2 linked regions of the Acetivibrio cellulolyticus CD2 genome follow. The protein of the gene in region 1 interacts with the protein of each later gene in a pairwise test. Links are inferred from orthologs where the notes say so. Each region holds a gene or a part of one and is shown on either strand. Other genes may lie near its edges.

Evidence for each region.
Region 2: the proteins of leuS (region 1) and ligA interact in binary tests that used the Escherichia coli proteins (3 or more experiments, as listed by UniProt). The link is inferred for Acetivibrio cellulolyticus CD2 from one-to-one orthologs.

Annotation. Positions count from the first base shown.
Region 1 is NZ_JH556659.1:493,962-506,393, forward strand. The notes cover bases 3,258-6,344. They hold leuS (leucine--tRNA ligase), read left to right. Parts: upstream 3,258-3,643; coding sequence 3,644-6,046; downstream 6,047-6,344. Other genes in these bases: zupT (zinc transporter ZupT), read left to right, coding at 6,299-6,344. Also shown: ACECE_RS31355 (polysaccharide pyruvyl transferase family protein), read left to right, coding at 1-562; ACECE_RS0222250 (polysaccharide biosynthesis protein), read left to right, coding at 549-2,060; ACECE_RS0222255 (Coenzyme F420 hydrogenase/dehydrogenase, beta subunit C-terminal domain), read left to right, coding at 2,057-3,211; more of zupT, read left to right, coding at 6,345-7,105; ACECE_RS30400 (DUF4846 domain-containing protein), read left to right, coding at 7,147-8,997; ACECE_RS0222275 (rhomboid family intramembrane serine protease), read left to right, coding at 9,034-9,600; ACECE_RS0222280 (substrate-binding domain-containing protein), read left to right, coding at 9,887-12,016; ACECE_RS0222285 (ATP-binding protein), read left to right, coding at 12,098-12,432.
Region 2 is NZ_JH556659.1:1,073,340-1,085,575, forward strand. The notes cover bases 6,259-9,149. They hold ligA (NAD-dependent DNA ligase LigA), read right to left. Parts: upstream 8,755-9,149; coding sequence 6,763-8,754; downstream 6,259-6,762. Other genes in these bases: ACECE_RS0224720 (hypothetical protein), read right to left, coding at 6,259-6,664; ACECE_RS0224735 (M50 family metallopeptidase), read right to left, coding at 8,773-9,149. Outside these bases: ACECE_RS0224695 (acetate kinase), read right to left, coding at 1-1,098; pta (phosphate acetyltransferase), read right to left, coding at 1,132-2,124; Asp-tRNA(Asn)/Glu-tRNA(Gln) amidotransferase subunit GatB, read right to left, coding at 2,423-3,853; Asp-tRNA(Asn)/Glu-tRNA(Gln) amidotransferase subunit GatA, read right to left, coding at 3,867-5,324; Asp-tRNA(Asn)/Glu-tRNA(Gln) amidotransferase subunit GatC, read right to left, coding at 5,460-5,747; more of ACECE_RS0224720, read right to left, coding at 6,107-6,258; more of ACECE_RS0224735, read right to left, coding at 9,150-9,465; ACECE_RS0224740 (N-acetylmuramoyl-L-alanine amidase family protein), read right to left, coding at 9,631-10,476; GPR endopeptidase, read right to left, coding at 10,863-11,867; rpsT (30S ribosomal protein S20), read left to right, coding at 12,023-12,236. UniProt on the Escherichia coli protein: DNA ligase that catalyzes the formation of phosphodiester linkages between 5'-phosphoryl and 3'-hydroxyl groups in double-stranded DNA using NAD as a coenzyme and as the energy source for the reaction.

The sequences.
Region 1 (12,432 bases):
ATTGATTGGAATAGATGTACCCGTAGTTTTAGATCCAACTTTGTTATTAAATCAGACTGAGTGGAAAGTGTTGTTAAATATAACTGCTAAGTCTACCGAAAAGTATATTCTACTATATTTAATGGTACCGGAAGAGAATATCATCAGATTTACAAAAGAACTTTCAGAAATGACAGGTTACAAGATCAGATATATTACGAGCAAGATAAAACGTACCATGAATGCAGAGTATATGAGAGAGGTGTCTCCTGTTAATTGGATAGAGTTATTCATGAATGCTGCTTATGTGGTTACAAATTCTTTTCATGGTGTGTCATTTTCAATTAATTTTAATAAAAACTTTTTTATGGGCTTTTTGCCAGAGCCATCTAAAGTGAACTCAAGATTGGAACATGTTCTTCAACTATTCGGTTTAGAAGATCGTAAAATTAGTAAAAAGAGTAAACCACGTGACTTCAAGGAAATTGATTATGAGCCGGTTAATAGTATTTTATTGGCTGAAAGAGATAAATCCTTTAATTTCTTAAGGTCAATTATTGGGGATAATTATGAGCAGAACTAGACGTTTTTTTTATAATTCAATTTCAACAGCCTTTTATCAAATAGTGTTAATGTTAGCGGGATTCATTACACCCCGCATTATATTGAAGTACTATGGGTCTGAAATTAATGGCATTGTATCTTCGGTCAATCAATTTATTATATATTTCAATTTAGTTGAAGCTGGGTTGTCTGGGGCAGCAACCTATGCTTTGTATAAGCCTTTGGGAGAAAAAAGGTATGAAGCAGTAAATGCAATTGTATCGGCAGCAAAGAAATTTTATACACAAGCAGGATATATATTTGTTTCATTAACATTAGGTCTAGCTATATTTTATCCATTATATCTAAAGACAGAGTTATTAACTCCTGTTAATATGGGTCTACTAGTATTGATTTTAGGGGTTAATGGAGCGTTGGAATTTTTTACGCTTGCTAAGTATAGAGTGCTTTTAGCAGCTGATCAGAGATCCTATGTAATTTCTTTGGCTTCATTAATTCATATAGTGATCAATACAATTATTGTTGTTATTTTTGGTTCAATGCAGGTAAATATAGTAATATTGAGAGCTATAGCGTTATTGTCCATTTTTACAAGATCATTTATATTGTTGATATATACCAGGAAGAAATACCGATTCTTAGATTATAAAGAAGAACCTAATTACAATGCCTTGAATAAAAGGTGGGATGCTTTATATCTTCAAATACTTGGAGCTGTTCATACTGGGGCTCCGGTAGTGATATTGACACTGTTAACCCAAAACCTGAAGTTAGTCAGTGTGTATACTATATTTAATATGATTATCGGTGCTATTAATGGAATATTGGGGATTTTTGTTAGTGGCCTTTCTGCTTCATTCGGTGAAGTGATTGTAAAAAATGAGACAAATGTCCTTCGGAAGGCTTTCAGTGAGTTTGAGTTTGCTTACTATGGTTTGATAACTATTGCGTATTCAATTACGCTTATTACTCTTATGCCGTTTATTGGTATTTATACAAAGGGAATTACTGATATTAATTATAATGAGCCGTTAATAGGCTTTTTATTTGTACTAAATGGGGTACTATATAATATAAAAACACCTCAGGGTATGTTAGTAATATCCGCTGGATTATTTAAGGAAACAAAACTTCAAACAACGATACAAGGTGGTATTGCTGTATTATTGGGAATTATACTGACTCCGTTTTTGGGGATTGTTGGTGTGCTAGTCGCATCAATATTATCAAACCTGTACAGGGATATAGATTTGATTTTTTTTATTTCCAGACATCTTACAAAATTATCTCCAAAAAGCACTTTCTATAGAATTTTACGTATGCTGATTGCAATTGTAATAATTTATCTTCCGTTTTTATTCATTGAGTTTAGTACGGCTGGTTATTTTTTATGGATACTCTTTGCAACAATTATTTCTATATATGCAGTAGGTGTGGTTATTTTAACAAATCTGATTTTTGAAAAGAGTACTATGCAAGACATGGTAACTAGAGTTATAAGGATGGTGAGACGGTGATCAGTGTTTTCGATAATAAAGTAGAATGTTGTGGTTGTTCAGCGTGCAAAAATATATGTCCAACTAATGCAATTAAAATGTCATTAGATGATGAAGGTTTTATGTATCCTGAGATTAATCAAGAATTATGCAGTAATTGTGGATTGTGTAGAAAAGTATGCCCAATGCAAAATTCAGATGAGTCTGAAATAAATATTGAAGTTTATGGATGTAAAAATAAAGATGTGGATGAAAAGCTCAATAGTTCATCGGGAGGTATGTTTTCTATAATTTCAAGGTATATCCTTGATAATGAAGGAGTTGTATTTGGAGCTGCTTTTGATTCGAAATTTCGAGTTGAGCATTTAGGAATTGATGCAATCCATGACTTAGATCGTTTAAGACGGTCGAAATATGTTCAGAGTGATATAGGAAATACTTATAAAGAAGTAAAGGAAGTTTTAGCGTTGGGAAGAAAAGTACTTTTTTCAGGAACACCCTGCCAAATTGCAGGGTTAAAAAATTATATCAAGGGAAAAAATGAAAACCTATACTTAATAGATGTTATATGTCATGGGGTACCATCTCCTCAAATTTTCGAAAAGTATCTTGAATACCTGTCGAAGAATTATGGCAGTAAAATAAAAAGTATAAATTTTTGTGCGAAAGAATTATCAATAAAAGCGTTGAAAATTAACTTTATAAACGGAAAAGTCTATCTAAAAAATGCAACCGAAGATTACTATTATAAAGCATTTTCAAATAATGTCATGCTAAGGCCTTCTTGTTATAATTGCAAGCATAATAATTTCAGAAGCTGCAGTGATATATCTTTGGCTGATTATTGGGGCGCATCAGAGCGATTCGAAAATTATCAGGAAAAAACAGAAGGGGTTTCACTAGCGATTATCAAGACAACAAAAGGTAAAGAACTGTTTGAGTTAATAAATGATAAAATGGAATTTGTTGAAACGACACTGGAACATGCAATAAAGGGTAATCCCAATATTACAAGTCCAAGTATGGTAAACAAAAACAGAGAAGCTTTCTTCAAGGATTATGAAAACAAAGTTGAAATTGCAAAGTTGTTGAAAAAGTATACAAAAGTTAACCCTATAAAAAAGATTCTACCTAAACTAAAATATGAGTTAAGCAAAATTCGAAATAATTAATGCTATTCTATAGAAATATGTATAAATGACAATACCCCAAATTAGCAAGACAAGTTTTTGGTTGCGCTGAGTTAGGGGCTCCTTTCTTTGTTTGTACTCTATGTTTCACTGTTGCGTAATGACATTTATTGTATTGGCAAATGATTGACAAAGTTGCTTAAATGCGTTATAATTTCTGAATTGTGATAATAGGTGAGAATTGTCAAAAATGAAATGTAGGCTCAATTTGAAATGCACAATGTAGGAGCAGGAGAAGCTTACTTATTTACATTAGGAAAGCCAAGTTTGATGGTTCTTTTACGGAATGATATGGAGCATTTTTATAGGATTCTATGAATGGTTTAGGACAATTCCATTTTAATAAAGAAGTTATATACATATTTGTACACATAAATGCAGAGATTTATAGTGTTACGCATGGAGGTATAATAGATGAAACATGAGTTTAAAGACATAGAAGCTAAATGGCAAAAGAAATGGGAAGAAGCGAATGTTTTTCAGGCAGTAGATAATAGTGAAAAAACTAAGTTTTACGCATTGGTAGAGTTTCCGTATCCTAGTGGAGCTGGTATGCATGTAGGACATATTAAGGCATATTCTGGTCTGGAGGTTGTTTCCAGGAAGCGTAGGATGGAGGGATACAACGTCCTTTTCCCAATCGGGTTTGATGCTTTTGGATTACCAACTGAAAATTATGCTATAAAGACAGGAATGCATCCAAGGGTAATTACGGATAAGAATATTGTAAAGTTTACTGAACAGCTTAAGCGCGTAGGATTTTCATTTGATTGGTCACGTGTGATAGATACCACTGATGAAGATTATTATAAATGGACACAGTGGATTTTCCTTAAGATGTTTGAAAAGGGTCTTGTCTTCCGCAATACAGCACTAGTAAATTATTGTCCATCATGTAAGGTTGTTTTATCTAACGAAGACAGCCAGGGTGGCAAGTGCGATATCTGCCACAGTGATGTTGTACAGAAATCTAAAGATGTTTGGTATCTGCGTATTACTGAGTATTCGGAAAAGCTTCTGCAAGGTCTTGAAGAGGTTGACTATCTGCCAAATATCAAGCAGCAGCAAATGAATTGGATCGGTAAATCTACAGGTGCTTTTGTTAATTTTTTAATAGACGGTAAAGAGGATAAGCTTCGTGTTTATACCACTCGCCCTGATACTTTGTTTGGTGTGACATTCATGGTAATGGCACCTGAGAATCCGCTTATTGATAAATATGCCGGTGAAATTACCAATATGAAAGAAGTTGAAGAATACCGCAATGTATGTGCTAAAAAGACTGAATTTGAGCGTACACAACTGGTAAAGGAAAAGACCGGTGTATGTCTTAAAGGTATAAGCGCAGTGAACCCACTGACTGGAAAGTGCATTCCAATTTACATAGCTGACTATGTAATGATGGGTTACGGTACTGGCGCAATCATGGCTGTTCCTGCACATGATGAACGTGACTATGAGTTCGCAAAAAAGTTTGGAATAGATATCATTGAAGTTATAAAAGGCGGAGATATCTCTAAGGCTGCATATACCAGTGATGGTGAGATGATTAACTCCGAATTCTTAAATGGATATACAAATAAAAAAGAGTCCATAGACAGAGTAATTGAAGAAATTAAGAAGCTCGGTATTGGTGAAGCTGGAGTGCAGTATAAGATGAAGGACTGGGCGTTTAATCGTCAGAGATATTGGGGTGAACCTATTCCTATCATTCATTGTCCGCAGTGTGGTGTAGTTCCTGTTCCATATGAAGAATTGCCTTTGCGTTTACCGAATGTGGAAAATTTCGAACCTGGTTTGGAAGGTGAATCACCTCTTGCCAAGATAGATTCTTTTGTAAACTGCACTTGTCCAAAGTGCCATGGAGCTGCAAAACGTGAAACGGATACAATGCCCCAGTGGGCAGGTTCTTCATGGTATTTCCTGCGGTACATAGATCCGCATAATGAAGATGCTTTGATAAATGAGGAAAAATTAAAATATTGGATGCCTGTTGATTGGTACAATGGCGGTATGGAACATGTTACCCGCCATATGATATACTCTCGTTTTTGGCATCACTTTTTGTATGATATAGGTGTGGTTAATACTCCTGAACCATATGCTAAACGTACTGCGCAAGGTCTGATACTAGGACCTGACGGTGAGAAAATGAGTAAATCCAAGGGTAACGTCGTCGATCCGTTAGACGTAGTTGATGTGTTCGGTGCTGATGTGTTGCGTACGTATGTCCTTTTTATGGGTGATTATGCTTCTGCTGCACCATGGAGTGATAGTTCCGTGAGAGGTTGTAAACGGTTCCTTGAACGTGTAGCAAATTTATATGATATTGCTAATGGAGAAGGATTTACACCGGAATTGGAAACAATTTTCAACAAGACTATCAAGAAGGTTTCAAATGACATTGAAGAAATGAAGTTCAACACAGCAATTGCAGCTTTGATGGGGTTGATTAATGAGATTTTTGATCATGGTTCTCTCACAAAGGACGAGCTTATCATTTTTATTAAATTGCTTTGCCCGGTTGCACCGCATATATGTGAGGAAATTTGGGAGAAAATTGGAGGAAAAGGCTTCCTGGCCTTGGCATCCTGGCCGGAATATGATGAAGCAAAGACTGTAGATGCAACTTTAGAAATTGCAGTTCAGGTAAACGGTAAACTTCGCGGAACTGTTACACTTCCATTGGATTGCTCACAGGATGAAGCGTTGACAAATGCCAAGAAAGTTCCTGATATTGTACCTTTCATTGAAGGTAAGAGTATTGTGAAAGAAATTTATGTTCCTAATAAGATTATCAACATTGTAGTGAAGTAAACAATGAGTATGAATATTTGGTAAAATCCTAAGTATGGCTCTTGATGAGTGGAAATTTATTTATAATATCATACTGATGTTTACAGCAAAATGACATGAAAATGCCCTTAATCTGTTGAAAAAACAGGCTTTGGGCTTTTTATTTTTCAAAAATTATTCTGTTACAAGGCACAAGTAACTTATTGATAAATGAAGGTAAATAGTTCATAATATACTCAATAACAACTGGGAGGAGAATAAAATATAGTGTTGATTGAAAATGTTTTACTGGCTTTTGGACTTACTCTGTTTGCAGGTCTTTCAACAGGAATTGGAGGACTGGTTGCTTTTATATACAGGAGAACAAATACAAAACTTTTATCCGTGGTTCTTGGCTTTTCAGCGGGTGTAATGATTTACGTATCCTTTGTTGAGATTTTGGATCAAGCTAAACATTATCTGACTTCTACTATGGGAGACAGGCTGGGAATATGGATAACCGTTGCAGGATTCTTTGGGGGTATGTTTTTAATTGCAATTATTGATAAACTGATTCCTTCCTATGAAAACCCTCATGAGTCCCATAAGCTAGAGGAAATGGATGTCTGCAGTGTAGACAACAAAAGCGTGAAACTATTGAGAACAGGGTTGTTAACTGCTCTAGCCATAACAATACATAACTTTCCTGAAGGCCTTGCTACTTTTACTTCGGCTGTAACGGAACCAAAGCTTGGAATAGCTATTGCAATTGCTGTTGCAATACATAATGTCCCTGAAGGTATTGCGGTGTCTATACCTATTTATTGTGCAACAGGGAGCAGAAAACGTGCATTCGGTTTGTCTTTGTTGTCGGGTTTTTCCGAACCGTTGGGAGCATTAATTGGATTTCTCATATTGATGCCTATTTTGAATGATCTTGTGTTTGGAATATTGTTTGCAGCTATTGCAGGGATTATGGTTTTTATATCGTTGGATGAGCTGCTGCCTACAGCAAGGGAATATGGAGAACATCACTTATCCATGTATGGAGTGATAGGTGGTATGATTGTAATGGCGTTGAGTTTGATCTTATTTGTATAAAAATATGTAGGAAATTTGGCTAATTTAAAGGGGTTTTTAGTATGGAGAAAATGAAAGAATCTTTCCCATCAAAACTAAAGAGATTCCTATTTAACAAGAAGATATCTGTTACTGGTATTTTAGAAGTTATTTTGCTTTTTTCAAGTGTATTTACTATTGGGGGCTTTTTTAGCAGATATACATGGTACTTTGACATATTTTCTCACTTTCGTTTTCAATATTTTGTGTTTTTCTTTGTTATAACCCTATTATGTATACTGCAGAAGAAGTGGAAGGTATTTTTGGTTTCTTTGATACTGTGTGTTATAAACTTAATACAGATAGTACCTATATATGTTCCTTACGGAAGTTTGGATACTTTACAGCCAGACAATTCACGTGATTTGAAAATTGTTCATTTTAACGTTCTCACCAGTAACGGAGAGTATAAAAATGCTATAGAATATATAGATAAGAAGGATCCTGATATTGTTGTATTGAACGAGGTTAACAAAAGTTGGATTGATAAACTGAAATTATTTGAAAAGTATAAATATAGCGTTGTAGAGACCAGGGATGATAATTTCGGAATAGCTCTATACAGCAAGATAGAACTACAAAATGCAAGGATAGAGTATTTTGGTGACGATGGTCTTCCTAGTGCTGTTGCGGAGTTTAATGTTGGAGATAATGAGGTGTCTATACTTGGAACACATCCGCTTACTCCTTCGGATAAGATAAGCTTTAATTCAAGAAACAAACAGTTTGAATCACTTATTGAAAATAGGAATAGTTTCAGTAAGAGTATGGTTTTGTTTGGAGATTTGAATACCACGTCATGGTCATATGGCTTTAAGAATTTAGTTAAAGGTATGAACCTGTATGACTCCAGGCAGGGGCATGGTATTCAGTTTTCATGGCCAACGACAATACCAATATTATCGGTGCCCTTAGATCACTGCCTTGTCTCAAAGGATATAAAAGTGCTAAAGCGTGAAATGGGACCTAACCTTGGATCGGACCACCGTCCTCTCTACGTTGAACTGAGAATATCAAAGACCTCTCATACTGATGGTAATGATTATACTAAGAAATCTGATAAAGCCGATAAGTTAGAGGGTAAGCCGCAAGATACTGTTGAAGAACCTGTTATTGAGAGTATTATTAGAACTGAGGGTTCTACTATACAGGATAGATTTAAGGTACCTGAGGGTTTTGAACGCATACAGGTTGCAGAGGGCTCTTTTGCAGAGTATTTAAGAAACCTGACTTTAAAACCTCATGGCGCTGTCGTTCAGTACTTTGATGGCAGGAAAAAGGGAAGAGATGTATATGAGGCAGTAATAGATATAGATGTTGGAGAAAGAGACCTTCAGCAATGTGCTGATGCTGTAATGCGGCTTAGAGCAGAGTACCTGTATGGTAAAAGGCTCTATGAAAAGATACATTTTAACTTTACAAATGGTTTTAAAGCCGATTATTCAAAATGGATGAATGGAAGCAGAATTGCAGTTAAAGGTAATGATACTTCTTGGGTGAAGAAAACTAATTATTCTGAAGAATATAAGGTTTTCAGGCAGTATATGGATATGGTTTTTTCATATGCGGGTACACTATCACTTGAAAAGGAAATGAATAAGGTGAATGTTGGAGAAATGGAGATAGGAGATGTATTTATAAAAGGGGCATCACCTGGACATTGTGTAATCGTTGTAGATATGGCGGTAAACAAAACTACCGGAGAGAAGCTGTTCATGATAGCACAAGGCTATATGCCTGCTCAGGACATTCATGTTTTGAAAAACTATAATGACCCGGGAATAAGCCCGTGGTACAGTACCGATTTTGGTGAAGTACTTGAAACCCCTGAGTGGACTTTCTATAAAGAACAGCTTATGAGATTTGGAGAATAAGACGAAATTTATTTATGGAATGTGTGGAGGTTTGTCATGCTTAAACGTTTTCATTATAATGCCCCGGTTATACTGACTTATACAATTTTATCCTTTATAGTTTTAATTATTGGTGAAGCAACAAATTTTGCTTCTACACGCTTGCTTTTTTCAGTATATAGAGGAAGTCTTACCGATGTTTTCTTTTATTTCAGACTGTTTGGGCATGTATTGGGACATGCGGACTGGAATCACTACCTGAGCAATTTCCTTATCATACTTATAATTGGACCAATGCTTGAGGAAAAATACGGTTCAAAAAACTTATTTATAATGATTGCAACAACAGCACTTGTAACAGGCCTGTTGAATATTTTGTTATTTGACACAGGGCTGCTAGGGGCAAGTGGGATTGTATTTATGTTTATTTTGCTGGGGTCATTTGCTAATATCCAGAAGGGACGAATTCCAATAACCCTTATATTGGTGGTTGTTGTATACCTTGGAATGGAGTTTGCCGATGCCATATTTCAGAAAGATAATATTTCACAGCTTACACATATAGCTGGCGGTATTTTTGGGTGTATCTTCGGTTTTATGCTTCAGAGTGGCAGAAGGTCGTAGGGTGGTTTTGTGTGACATTTTATCAGAAACTAAACAAAACTTGTTATTTCTATGTTATGTGTATTATGGTATAATTATTAAGTAGTACTAAAAATGCAACTTCGGTTATAATTTCACGGTCTAGCTTTGTTTGACCTGATTTTGTCTTTGTATTATTGATAAAGGGTCAGGTTGTGAATCTCATTTTGGCAATTCATTTTAATATCAAGAAATGTGTTTATTCTTTACTTTCAACTTAATATCTTGAAGACTTACAGGGAGTTTATTAACTTTTTGGGGTGATTTAATGAAAAAGCGCAAGACATTAGGGCTTCTTATTAATGAGATAGATGCTAGTTATCAAATGTATTTGTGGATATTGATAAAACAGGCTGCCGAGGAGTTGGACTGCAACTTGATAGTATTGGAAGGAAGGACTTTGAGGACCGATAACTATGCTGATAGACAACATCACATAATTTATAACTTTGTTGATAAAGAACGAATAGACGGACTTATCATAGCGGGTGGTGCAATAGCAAACTATATAACGGATGAAGAATTCAAACAATTCTGCAAAAAGTACAGAAATATTCCAATAGTATCTTTGGGCATTGTGTTACAAAATGCAATAAATTTAATTTCTGATAATAAGGAAGGCATGAGAAGTCTGGTCAGGCACTTGGTTGAGGACCATAGATATAAAAAAATCATTTTTGTAACTGGACCTGATAACAATTTAGACTCAATAGAAAGGTTTGAAGCATATAAAGAGGTTCTTGAGGAAAAAGATATAAGTTTCGATAAGACGCTTGTATATAATGGTGATTTTTCGCCCCATATAGGTTATACGTTAATGGAAGAAATTATTCTATCCAATGTGGAGTACGATGCAATAATATTTGCAAATGACGATATGGCTTTAGGTGCTATAAAATGCATAAAAAAAATGGAGGAAACAGGGCGATATGTTTTAAATAAAAAGTGCATAATTTGTGGGTTTGATGACTCTTTAAACTCAAGCAAGGTAGATCCCCCTCTTACAACAGTAAGGCAACCCTTTAAAGAGATGTGCTATAAAGCAGTTGAAATATTAGTTAATGGTACATTCAGCGAGAATAAAGAGGAAATAATTGTTTTTCCTTCTGTTTTGGTAAAGAGGGAATCTTGTGGCTGTAACTATAAGAATACGGAGAAGGCAGCAGCTGACAATTCTGTAAGGTTGGTGTCGAATTTCAGAATACATGAAAATATACAAACTTACATGATGGGCGAACTTTTTGATAAACTTACTTCTACCTTAAAATATTGTTATGTTGAAAGCTGTTTTGTTTTCAAATACGTTGAAGGCCCAATTTTTTATGATGGGGAAATGGTTTTTGATGAATCTTTTACTGTGCCATTGAATTCGGAAATGCTTTATGCATATTACAAGGGTGAGCGCAAGCCCGTCGATGAGAGTAATAGGTTTATAAAGACTACCCGAATTCTTTCTGATGACTTAATACCAAATGACAGTAGATTTATATTCTTTGTAGAACCTTTGTTTTTTATAAATGAACATTTCGGCTTCATATGTTTTGAAGTAATTGATAGTGATGTAGTTATGTTTGAAACGATAAGGGGACAGATAAGCAATACACTTAAAGGTGCACTTATGCTGCTGGAAAGGGAAAGAATGGAAGAGAGCTTGAGGGAAAATGAAAGGTTGGCATCATTAGGACAGCTTATAGGCGGCATCTCTCATAACCTTATGACTCCCATTATGTCAATTGCAGGTGTGAGTACTGCGTTGGAAGATTTGATTAATGAATATGGGGATTCTATAGGAGATTCATCAGTAACCATTGAAGATCACTATGAAATTAAGGCTGAAATGGAAGGCTGGGTCAAAAAGTTAAAAGACTACAACGCTTATATGTCCAATGTCATATCAACTGTTAAAGCACAAGCTGTTCAATTGAACTCCCAATCAAATAACGATTTTACAGTAGACGAACTGGGGAACAGGATTAATTTCTTGAAAAATAGCGATATTACAATCAAAAAGGCTGATCTTAAATTGTTTATAGAGGCGGATAAAAGTATAGTAATCAATGGAGATATATCCAACATAGTACAGATAATTGATAACTTAATAAAGAACGCAATCCAAGCATATGAAAATAAAGAACTTCGTGAGTGCAGGGTTGAGTTGTATATTCGGAAAAGTGAAAATATGATAATAATCATGGTAAAGGATTATGGGAAAGGTATACCTGAGGAAATCGGTTTCCGCTTGTTTAAATATATGGTAACCACAAAAGGTAAGAATGGAACAGGTCTGAGCCTCCTGCTATCATATTCAACAATTAAAGGTAAATTTGGAGGCGATATTTGGTTTGAATCTGACGAAAATCAAGGGACAATATTTTATATTGCAATTCCTGTAAGTTAGAACTTTGTTTTGATTTTAGCTATAGAGCCGCCTAAGATAAGGAGTATTTGATGCTTCTAAATTAACTTTAGGGGTGATATAATGAAAAAACGCAAGACACTAGGTCTGCTTATTAATGATTTAGATGGAAGTTATCAAACAATCCTGTGGTTATTGTTAAAGCGTACGGCTGAGGAATTGGACTGTAACTTAATGGTTTTCGAAGGAAGGTCATTGAGGAGAGATATATATGCGGATAAACAGCATCATATAATTTATAACTTTATTGATAAGGAAAGAATAGATGGACTTATTATTATAAGTGGTGCATTAGCTAACTACATAACACAAGATGAGTTCATGAAATTTTGCAAAAAGTATGCTGGTATTCCGATAATATCCATTGGTATCGTAATACCTAATGCAATAAGTCTTAT
Region 2 (12,236 bases), 580 kb from region 1 along the record:
TATTTCCTTACCAATTACAGTATTCTTTTCAGGGTCTATCTTTATTCCCAAGAAATCCATATCACTTACTACTTTTTCTCTTATAAGCCCATTGTTTTCACCAATTCCAGCTGTAAATATTACTGCATCCGCACCATTCATTAATCCTATATAATCGCCAATAAAGCGTTTTACCCTATAACAGAATATATCCAAAGCAAGCATCGCCCTGTCATTTCCAGCCTCAGCTGCTGCCTGAACATCCCTGAAGTCACTGCTTACACCTGAAACTCCAAGTACCCCTGATTTCTTATTTAGAAAATCGCTTATGTCACTAATAGTCATTTTTTCTTTTTTCATTAGGAATGATATAATATCCGGGTCAATAGATCCGCTTCTTGTACCCATACACAAACCTTGAAGAGGAGTGAATCCCATTGAGGTTTCTATAGACTTTCCGTTTTTAACAGCACATACACTTGCACCATTGCCCAAGTGACAGGTAACTAATTTTAATTCTTCTATAGGTTTTCCAAGCATTTCAGCTGCTCTATAAGCTACATATTTGTGTGAAGTACCATGGAATCCATATTTCCTTAAGCGGTATTTCTCGTATAATTCATATGGAAGGGCATATATATATGCCTGGCTTGGCATTGTTTGATGAAATGCAGTATCAAAAACTGCTACCATAGGAATGTTTGGCATAATCTGTTGACAAGCTTCGATTCCTACAATATTTGAAGGATTATGCAAAGGTGCAAGCTCTATACACTCTTTTACTGCATCCATTACTTTTTTGTCAATTATAACGGATTCCTTGAATTTTTCTCCTCCATGAACTATACGATGTCCAACAGCAGATATCTCATCCATGCTCTTTATAACACCTGTTTTACTGTCAGTAAGAGCACTTAACACCTCCTGTACAGCAATTTTGTGATTGTATAAATCCTTTTCAATTACAACTGTATCACTTCCGACTTTTGAATGCTTAAGGAATGAATGTTCAAGGCCAATCCTGTCACAAACTCCCTTTGCAAGAACGCTTTCATTTGTCATATCAATAAGCTGATACTTTAATGAAGAACTACCTGTATTTATAACTAAAACCTTCATTACGACATCTCCTATTCTATAATTAAGATTGGATTATGCTTTTTGAGCCTGAACTGCAGTAATTGCTGCAACCCCAACAATATCTTCCGCGCTGCAGCCTCTTGACAGGTCGTTTACAGGTCTTGCTATACCCTGTGTTATTGGACCATATGCCTCAGCTTTTGCAAGTCTTTGAGTAAGCTTATAGGCAATATTACCACAATTAAGGTCAGGGAAAATCAAAACATTCGCTTTTCCCGCCACTTTACTGCCTGGGGCTTTTGACTTCGCAATAGCGTCAACAAGTGCTGCATCAGCCTGCAATTCGCCATCTAAAGCAAGATTTGGTGCTTTTTCTTTTGCAAGCTGGGTAGCCTTAACAACCTTTTCAGTCAGTTCACTCTTTGCACTTCCGTATGTTGAATATGAAAGCATCGCAACCTGTGGTTCAACCTGTATCAATTGTCTATATGAACTTGCAGAAGCTATTGCAATTTCAGAGAGTTCATCTGCATTAGGATTTTCAACCAGCCCGGAATCTCCAAATATGAAAGTTCCGTTATGTCCATATTCACAATCCGGAACTACCATGACGAAAAATGCTGATACCAGCTTTGTACCTGGTGCAGTTTTCAATATCTGAAGAGCAGGTCTTAATGTATTACCGGTTGAGTTTATTGCACCGGCTACCATACCATCTGCCTGTCCCTGTTTAACCATCATAACTCCATAGTAAAGAGGGTTGTTCATTGTTTTTCTTGCCTCTTCAATAGTCATTCCCTTTGATTTTCTAAGTTCATAAAAAGCAGTAACAAAGTTTTCAAAATTTGCAGAATTTTGCGGATTCTCAATTTTAACTTTTGACAGGTCAAGATCCCCTGCAAGCTTTTTAATCTCACTTTCATCCCCTACAAGTACTACATTTGCAATACCTTGCTTTGAAATCATAGATGCTGCTGTTACCACCCTTAAATCTGTGCTCTCCGGAAGCACAATTGTCTTAATGTCAGACTTGGCTCTTTCGATAATTTGTTCTAAAAAACCCATTGTTTTACCCCTTTCAGTCTATTTATTCGATAAATATAGAATTACTTTAATTGACTCTTTATTTAGGTTGCCCCGAGTAATTATTATTAATAATTATCACCAGGTAATAGTATCAGATACCTTGAAACCTTTATTCCATCAGCTATTTATTATATACAAAATGTTTATTGTATACAAGATTGAGTTCATTTATTTTTTCATTTTGTATACAACTGAGAGCTAATTAAATCCAAATACTTAACTCTACCTTTTACTAACGCGCATAAAAAATGCGGCTCCACTTTCAGCCGCATTAGTCTTATTTTTCCAACTCTTCCTTCAGTATTTTATTAATAAGTTGAGGGTTAGCCTTCCCTTTTGTCTCCTTCATTGCCTGTCCGACAAGGAAACCAAACGCTTTTTCCTTACCATTCCTATAATCTTCTACAGATTGCGGGTTACTTTCAAGTATCTTCCTTACAACTGTTACAAGTGCACCTTCATCACTTACAACTTCTAATCCCTCTTCTTTTACAATTACCTCCGGGTCCTTACTTTGGTTAAACATCTTTTCAAATACTTTCTTGGCTATAGTACCGCTAATAGTTCCCTTTTCAATAAGCAAAACTAGCTTTGCAAGATATTCACCAGGGAAAGGAATTTGTTCAACCTCCATCTCCTTTTCCTTAAGTATCCTCAGGAGGTCCCCCATTATCCAATTACTGATAGCCTTAGCATTACTAACTTTCTTAACAGCATCTTCAAAGAAGTCAGCAAGAACCTTTGAACCTGTGAGTATTGATGCATCGTATTCAGGAAGTCCAAACTCATCAAGATATCTTCTTTTCCTTGCTTCAGGAAGCTCAGGCAAGCTGTCTTTTATCTCCTGCTTCCACTTTTCATCTATAACTATAGGCATAAGATCAGGCTCCGGAAAATACCTGTAATCGTGTGCTTCTTCCTTGCTCCTCATTGCATAACTCATGCCTTTGACATCATCCCAGCGCCTTGTTTCCTGTACAACAACTCCACCATCTTCGATAACCTCAATCTGTCTCCTTGTTTCCCCTTCGATAGCCCTAACAATAGCTTTAAAGGAATTCAAATTTTTCATCTCAGTCCTTGTACCAAACTCTTTTTGACCCACCGGCCTTACTGATAGATTAACATCTGCCCTCAATGAGCCTTCCTGCATCTTGCAGTCAGATACATCAATATACTCCAATATTGCCTTAAGGTTTTCAAGATATGCTTTGACCTCCTGGGCTGACCTCATATCAGGTTCAGATACAATTTCTATAAGCGGCACCCCGCACCTGTTGTAATCAATCAACGAGCCAGTATCCCACTCATCGTGCATAAGCTTTCCTGCGTCTTCCTCTATGTGAATTCTTGTAATACCTATTCTCTTTGTATATCCTTCAACTTCGATATCGATATACCCATTTGAACATATTGGAAGATCATACTGGGAGGTCTGGAAAGCCTTTGGCAAATCAGGGTAAAAATAATTCTTTCTGTCCTGCTTGCTGAATTCTGCAATATGGCAGTTGGTAGCAAGACCGGCTCTTGCAGCATACTCAACAACCTTTTTATTCAAAACCGGCAATACTCCAGGCATACCTGTACAAATAGGGCAGGCGTGAGTATTTGGTTCTCCTCCAAATTCAGTTGTGCAGGAGCAATATATTTTTGATTTAGTTGAAAGCTCAGCATGAACTTCAAGTCCTATCACTATTTCGTATTCCATCTCTTAACTCACCTCAAATCCTTGCCTTTTTATGGTAATCTGTATTTTGCTCAAACGTAAAACCTACTTTTAAAAGAGTACTTTCATCAAAAGGTTTTCCTATGAATTGGAGCCCTATAGGAAGTTCTTTGCTGTCAAACCCACATGGCACAACCAACCCAGGGAGTCCAGCAATATTTACTGAAACAGTATAGATATCCCCAAGATACATTTCAAGAGGGTTATCAGCTTTCTCACCCAGCTTGTATGCTGTTGTAGGTGCAGTTGGTCCTAAAATAACATCGTATTTACTAAACGCTTCATCAAAGCCATTTTTAATCAATGTTCTGACCTGCAATGCTTTCTTGTAATACGCATCATAATAGCCTGAACTTAACGCATAGGTTCCAAGCATTATTCTCCTTTTTACCTCTGTACCAAATCCATCACTTCTTGACTGTTTATAAAGGTCCAGAAGATCAGTATATTTTGGAGCCCTATATCCATATTTTACTCCATCATATCTTGCAAGGTTTGAGCTTGCTTCTGCTGAAGAAATAAGATAATAAGCAGGAATTGCGTATTCAGTAAGCGGAAGTGAAAATTCTTCACACTCTGCGCCAAGCTTTTTGAGCACTTCTACTGCATCTAAAACTGCCTTTCTGACCTCAGGATTCAAACCTTCTCCCATATATTCACTGGGTATTCCAATTTTCATACCTTTCACATCATTTACAAGAGCTTTTGTATAGTCAGGATACTCTACTTTTGCAGAAGTAGAATCCATTGGATCATATCCGGTTATGCAGTTTAATGCAATGGCACAATCGGTAACGTCTTTTGTCAAAGGTCCAATCTGGTCAAGAGACGAAGCAAAAGCAACCAATCCAAAACGTGATACAGCTCCATATGTAGGCTTCATACCTACAACACCACAAAATGATGCAGGTTGTCTTATAGATCCACCAGTGTCAGAACCCAACGCAAATCCTGTAAGATCTGCGGCTACTGCAGCAGCTGAACCTCCACTTGATCCTCCAGGAACCCTTTCTAGATCCCATGGATTTCTCGTAGGCTTAAAATGAGAATTCTCGGTAGAACCACCCATTGCGAACTCATCCATATTCAACTTTCCGATAATAACAGCATTATCAGCCAAAAGTTTTTTAGATACAGTGGCATTATAGGGCGGTACAAAATTATGGAGCATTTGTGACGCACACGTCGTCTTAACTCCTTCTGTACAAATATTATCTTTTAAAGCAACCGGTATTCCTGCTAGAGTGGATTTTGCTTCACCTTTATCAATTTTTTCCTGAGCTTCCGAAGCTCTTTTGACGGCATCTTCGCCTAAAACAGATAAGTAACTTCCGACTTTGGAATCTATCTTCTCAATTCTATCTAGAAATGATTTGGTAATCTCTACAGCGCTTGCCTTTTTGCCCCGCAGTAAATCACTCATTTCGTGAACCGTAAGTTCGTATAATTCCACTTTTCTTCCTCCTATCCAAGTACTTATTAAAATTAAACCAATAATTTTAACAATGTACTTAATCTTATTATGCCTCGTTTTGTCTTGGAATTAATTTTTGTGAAGAGGCATCTCAACACATTCAACTATTCAATTTTACTCAACAATTTTGGGAACTTTAAAACACCCATCTTCACTGGAAGGTGCATTTTCCAGTATCTTCTCTCTGGGATATGATGGTTTTGCCTCATCTTCCCTAAATACATTGCTTATCGGTATAACATGATCTGTGGGCTTTACCTTCGATGTATCAAGCTCATTGAGCTTGTCCACATAAGATATAATTTGTTCCATATCTAAAGTCAACTTTGACTTTTCGTCCTCAGTAAGGTTTAACCTTGCAAGATTTGCTACATGTTCAATAGTATCTTTGGTTATTTTCACAAGTCTCCCTCCTTTTCATAATGACTATTATATAAAATGTACCAGACTACGTCAATTATACCTTTGGGTATTATTTAGGAATGCTGAGAATATAACTTCGGCTATCCTAAAGCATGCTGCAAACCAAATACTTTTCTTCCATAACACAGCCATTTTGCCTCAAAAAAAGGCCCTGTAAAGGGCCATTCCTCTCCCTTAGGGAAGGGGAAATATGTTAATAAGTTTAAGTGTACATCAATTAATTATAGAGATTAATTAATACCACGTCAACCATAAAATGCTATTCGCTTCTATAAAATAGCTAAAAAAATCAGTATATTATACAACGTCTTTCCAAAGCACTTATTACTAAAAAACTACTAAGCCCTGCACCTTGCAAGTAATCTTAGTATCATATTCCCCAAATCCTTATTTTCAACAGTTTCCGGCAAAGTGATATCATAAGTGTTCATGTTAAACCGGTACGCACCGTCACTTGTTCGTGTTGTTGTGTTAAAAACAATTCCAACGCCCTGCTTATAGTATATGGATATACTCCTCCGGTTTTTAGAAAAATCCTTCCAATCCTTGAAATCAAGTTTCTTCATAAGCTCGCCGCTATTACACGGCAAACCTTTTTTGTAAAGTGCCATGGAGCTTCTTATTGTTTCTCCAAGTTTTTCAGGACTATAAGGAGCATTTAAGCACTGTGGATTTTCAAGAGCCCTGCCAATACCATATTTGTCTTTTGCATATGCAATTACAGTCACGTTATTACTGGTATCAAAAAAAACACTTACATTTCCACCTTCAATTTTCTCCTGCAATGGTGGACTAATGTTCTGCGTTTTGTAAATTTTCACAAGCACGAATATCACTGCAAGCAGTAATATTATTAGACCAATACAAATTACATATATCAAAAAGTCTTTATCCATAACAAGCTCCTTGATAATATTTAATGTTTAGGAATGCTAAAAATATAACTTCAGCAATAATTTCACTTCAGGCCTTTAATGTAAAAACAGTGCCCCCATCAATTCAGCATATTTTTAAGTTCTTCTTCACCAATAACCTGAACTCCCAATTCTTGAGCTTTAGCCAACTTACTTCCCGCATCTTCACCAGCAAGAACATACGATGTCCTTTTTGATACGCTTCCTGAAACTTTTCCTCCATGCATTTGGATTAACTCAGTTGCTTCTTCTCTTGTCATAGATGGCAAAGTACCGGTCAATACAAAGGTTTTTCCTGAAAAACGATCATCCTTCTTGTTGACTGACGCTTTTGATAACATATTAATACCAACTTGCTTTAGTTTTGAAATCAACAAAAGATTTTCGCTTTTTGAAAAGAACTCAAGAATATCCTTAACCATAATATCACCAAAATCAGGCAAAACTATCAACTGATCATAAGTTGCATTTTCAAGAGACTCAATATCCTGAAAATTAGCAGCTAGTACCCTTGCAGTTTGTTTACCTACATTCCTAATTCCAAAACCAGTTATAAGCCTGTCAATATCATTGTCTTTTGACTTTTCAATAGCCTTTAGAAGGTTGTCGATTGACTTTTCCTTTCCTACTATACCTTTTGTTATTAGTTCATCACGACTATCTTTCAAAAGATAAATATCAGCTACATCCTTAATATACCCTTCTGACATTAACGCCTCTACTGAACTTGGTCCAAACCCTTCAATATTCATGGCATCTTTAGATGCAAAATATATAACTCCTCTTATTGCTTGAGCAAAACATGCTGAACCTGTGCAGCGAATTTCAACTCCATCTTCCTCACGTAGCGCAGGTGCACCACACATAGGGCATTTATCCGGAATAATATACCTCTTAGCCGTGTCAGGACGCTTTTCAGGAATACTTTTTAATACTTCCGGTATTATGTCTCCCGCTTTTTGTATAATTACCGTATCACCAATCTGAATATCTTTTGAATCAATATAATCCTGATTATGTAGTGTAGCTCTAGATACAGTGGTTCCCGCTATCTTTACCGGCTTTAAGATTGCTAAAGGCGTAAGCCTCCCGGTACGTCCAACCTGAACTTTTATATCCTCAACAACGGTTTCCTTTTGTTCCGGCGGATATTTAAAAGCTACAGCCCATCTTGGAACTTTACTCGTTATACCCAACCTTTTTCTATCATCCAAACTATCAACCTTAACTACAGCTCCATCAATTCCAAATGAAAGCTGCCATCTGGTTTCTCCAATCTTTGATATACATTCCCATACTTCATCGGCCGTTTTACATATCATAAATTCCGGGCTAATTGGAAACCCTTGCGTAGAAAGCCAGTTCAAGCTTTCAGAATGGGATGAAAAATCCTTCCCCTGACATATTTCAAGGTTGAATACATATATATCCAGATTTCTCTCCCTGACAATACCTGGGTCTAATTGCCTTAAGCTGCCAGCTGCCAAATTCCGCGCTGTCTGATAAATTTTTCCGCCTGTTTCTTCCTGCTTTCGGTTAGCTTTTTCAAAAGCTTCAGCAGACATATATACTTCTCCACGTACTTCCAAATAAGGCAGTTTGGTTGGAATAGTTCTGGGAATAGACTGAATTTCCAATAAATTTTCGTACACAGATTCTCCAACCAGTCCATCACCTCTGGTTATTCCTTCTACCAAATTACCGTCATTATAGCGTAAAACAACCGAAAGGCCATCAATCTTTCTTTCAACAACAAAAGTAGGGTCACCCAACTCTTGAATCATTTTATTGACAAAGCTATATACTTCTTCCTTTGAAAATACATCCTGAAGGCTTATTACAGGTACATCGTGCTGAACTTTTCTTAATTCACGTTTAGCAGTCCCCCCTACTTTCTGCGTAGGTGAATTAGTTAAAGCAAGTTCAGGGTGCTCCTGTTCAAGTTTTCTTAACTCTAGGGAAAGTTGATCATATTCATAGTCTGAAATTTCAGCATCATCTTGATTGTAATATCTATCGTTATGGTACTCAATCGTCTTTCTTAACTCTTCAATTCTTTTCTTTATATCCATATGCCCCTCCAACTGTTATCATTTTTTCTTTCCACCAGATTTTATCAACAGCATATTAACTGATACAACTGCAATAGCCAACCAGATCAATCCCCACACAACTATTGGAAAACCGGTTAGATCGGCAAGCTTTACTATGTCACTCGGAGGCTGGTTACTCCAACTCTTCATGATTGAAAGCTGCCCGTTTAGCTTCAGTAAAATTGTATCAACAAATGTATCATATATAACATATGCCGCCAAAGACATTCCAACGACATCCAGCATCAAATCATTTAGGGTATCCTTCCCAATCATCAATATCAGAATTGTAATCACTGAGAAAGCTAACGAGGTTACCAGTGCTCCAGTTGAAGAAGCAAATGCTATAGAAAAAACAAGATATATTATTGTTATGCTGCCAACCATATACTTCTTTGCAGGGGTTCTTTTCAAATACAATATGAGCATGGAAAACAATATACTTGAAATATAGCCGCTATTAACTATTACAAATGAGGTAATCCAACTACGTGTATCAACTATCGCATCCCCATTGTTCACAAAAGCAATATTGAAAGCCGTTCCGCCAAAACCAAATATTGTTGACACCAAGGCATGTCCAATTTTGTGGAAAATTGAGGAAAGCACTTTAAAAGGACTTGCAACTGTCTGATTCCACAAAATAACAAGCGATGCTAGAATTAAAAGGTACTTCCATATATTTTTCATGTATACCACCTAAACAAATTTTTGAGTACTACTAAGAACAGATTTACTAAAAATTATACATTTAAGAAACAAAAAAAGAAAGGGATTTCCCTTCTTTTTTTATATAACTCTCCGATTTTATTTTGGTTTGGTTTAGAAATTCTGAAATATAACTTTGGCCATCGCTTAGTCCATAATCATCCATACACCGTTTTCATTTTTCTCTGCCTTCATATACTCCAAAGCCTCCATAACTGCTTCCGATAAAGCCTCCGCTGCATTTTCTCTAAAATCTTCATCTACAAGCTTTGCTCTGTCTGAAGAATTGGATATATATGCAATCTCTGCAATCACAGCAGGCATATTTGTTTTCCTGAGTACGACAAGATTTGGTCTGTATATTATGCCATTATCTACAGTCTTTAGGTTTCCTATAAGTTTCCTCTGAACAATAGTAGCAAGTTTCATTCCATCCATCTTGTTTTCTTCAGTGGTAACAGGGGGACAGTATAAAGTCTCTGTTCCCTTATATCCAGCATCATTAGGCATATAATTATTATGTACACTTATAAATAGTGTAGCATCCAGATTATTAGCAATGTTCACCCGTTCATCAAGACCTACTGCAACATCCTTTTCCCTCGTATATATGACATTGATGCCTAAATTCTCAAGCAATTTACCCGTTCTCTTAGAAATATCAAGATTTAATCTTTTCTCACACAAATCGCCTTTTGTAGCTCCAAGATCTTCTCCTCCATGCCCAGGATCTATAACAACTTTAACCTCTTTGGGCTCAGGAATGGTATTTTCCTCCTCAATGACAGACGGATTACTTCCATTTTTCGAGTTGTTTTGGACATGATTGGGGTTACCATATATTTTTTCCTCTTTATATTGGTACTGTTTGAGGCTTACACTTACTAAGAAAAGTATCATGAAAAAAGACACCACAATAAGGAACCTAATTCTCATTGGTAGCTTTCCATATGAATCATATGCTTTTTTTAGAAATTTCAATATGATATCCATCCTGCATCTCCAGAAACCCTTATGGGTTTTATATCTGATACATATTTGACCTAATAAAATGCGGTTCAGCACACTTGATATTTTTGCACAAAACAAATTATTTTGTATGAAGTAATCCATAAACCCTAAGAATCTAAAATTAGTTCACAATTATTATCGTACAAAAATGATTTTTTTTCTATATGAATTTATTTACATAGTATGTATTTTTATTTAGTACTTAATCAAAGGTTAGTTTTTTTGCTTTTGCTAACACATCTTTACGCTAAAAAATAGCTGAAATATTTTTTAATAGTACAACCAAAAAAACAGCAAAAAAAAGGAGGTTCTCCCTCCCTCAGTTAAACTTTTATAAAATATCGCTCCAAATCAATTACGTTCCTCTACTACTGCAAATATCTGTTAACATCATCTAATGTTATTCCCTGATGTAGTGCAATATTTAAACCATTAGCTATAACCTTTGCAATTCTGTCAACTACATCGTCAATCTCCTTCGGAGTTACAATGAGGTTGCCTACATATGGCTCCAATACTTCCTGTATCAGTTGGTATTTCTCATTTCTGTCAATGTTCTTGAGCATACTGTAAAATTGCTTGTCTTCCTGAGCCTCATTTAGTAAGCTATCTATTACAAGATCAATTGTATCATTTGCCATTGTTGCAGCATCAACTACTGTTGGGACTCCAATAGCAATTACAGGCACTCCCAGCGTATTTAACGAAATCTCCATTCTCTTATTTCCAACGCCCGACCCTGGTGAAATTCCTGTATCCGCTATTTGAATAGTTGTATTCACGCGTTCCATCCTTCTAGAAGCAAGCGCATCAATAGCTATTACGACATCTGGCTTTATCCTCTCAACAATGCCTTTTACAATCTCTCCAGTCTCAATTCCAGTAATACCAAGCACACCAGGTGCAACGGCACATACTGGTCTAACACCCTCATCTACCTGTTTAGGTACATATTCGAGCAGATGCCTCGTTACCATCAACCCACTTGTAACCTTTGGTCCTAAAGCATCCGGAGTAACATTCCAGTTCCCCAGCCCTACAACTAAAATAGTAGATTTTTCACTAAGATTTAGTATTCTTACAAGTTCCTGTGAAAGTGCTTTACAGGTGTCCTCGTACAATACCTGATCATTTTCCTTAAGTCTTGGAACTTCAAGTGTTACATAGTTTCCCATCGGTTTTCCAATTGATGCTTCACCTGTCGGCGAGGTTACCTTTACCCTGGTAATTTTAATATCTTGGGTACCTGCATGTTCAACAACTACGCCGGGTAGATCCGGTTGTTGCACAGCACCCTTTGCTTGTTCCTGCTCTTGTACAAACTCATGAGCTTCAAGCGCTAAGTCAGTTGTAATATTTCTACTCTGAATCATCAGACTCTTCCTTTCATCGTTTGTTAATTATCCTTAATCGTTAATTTAAAAATCATATTCATATTTTTTCACACATTTCATTTTAAATACCTTGCTTTTTATTTTCTTTCATGTTAAAATACAACTTGTTAATTAACTCGCAGGAGGTGAATGGATTGCCAAATATTAAATCAGCCATAAAAAGAGTTAAAGTTACTAAGGCTAAGACTCTTAAGAATAGTATTAAAAAGTCAGTTTTAAAGACTACTATTAAAAAGTGTAAAGAAGCTATCGCTACTAATGATGCTTCAGCTGCTACTGTTCTCAAGAGTACAATTGAGACTATAGATAAGTCAGCAGCAAAGAATATATTACACAAGAACACCGCTG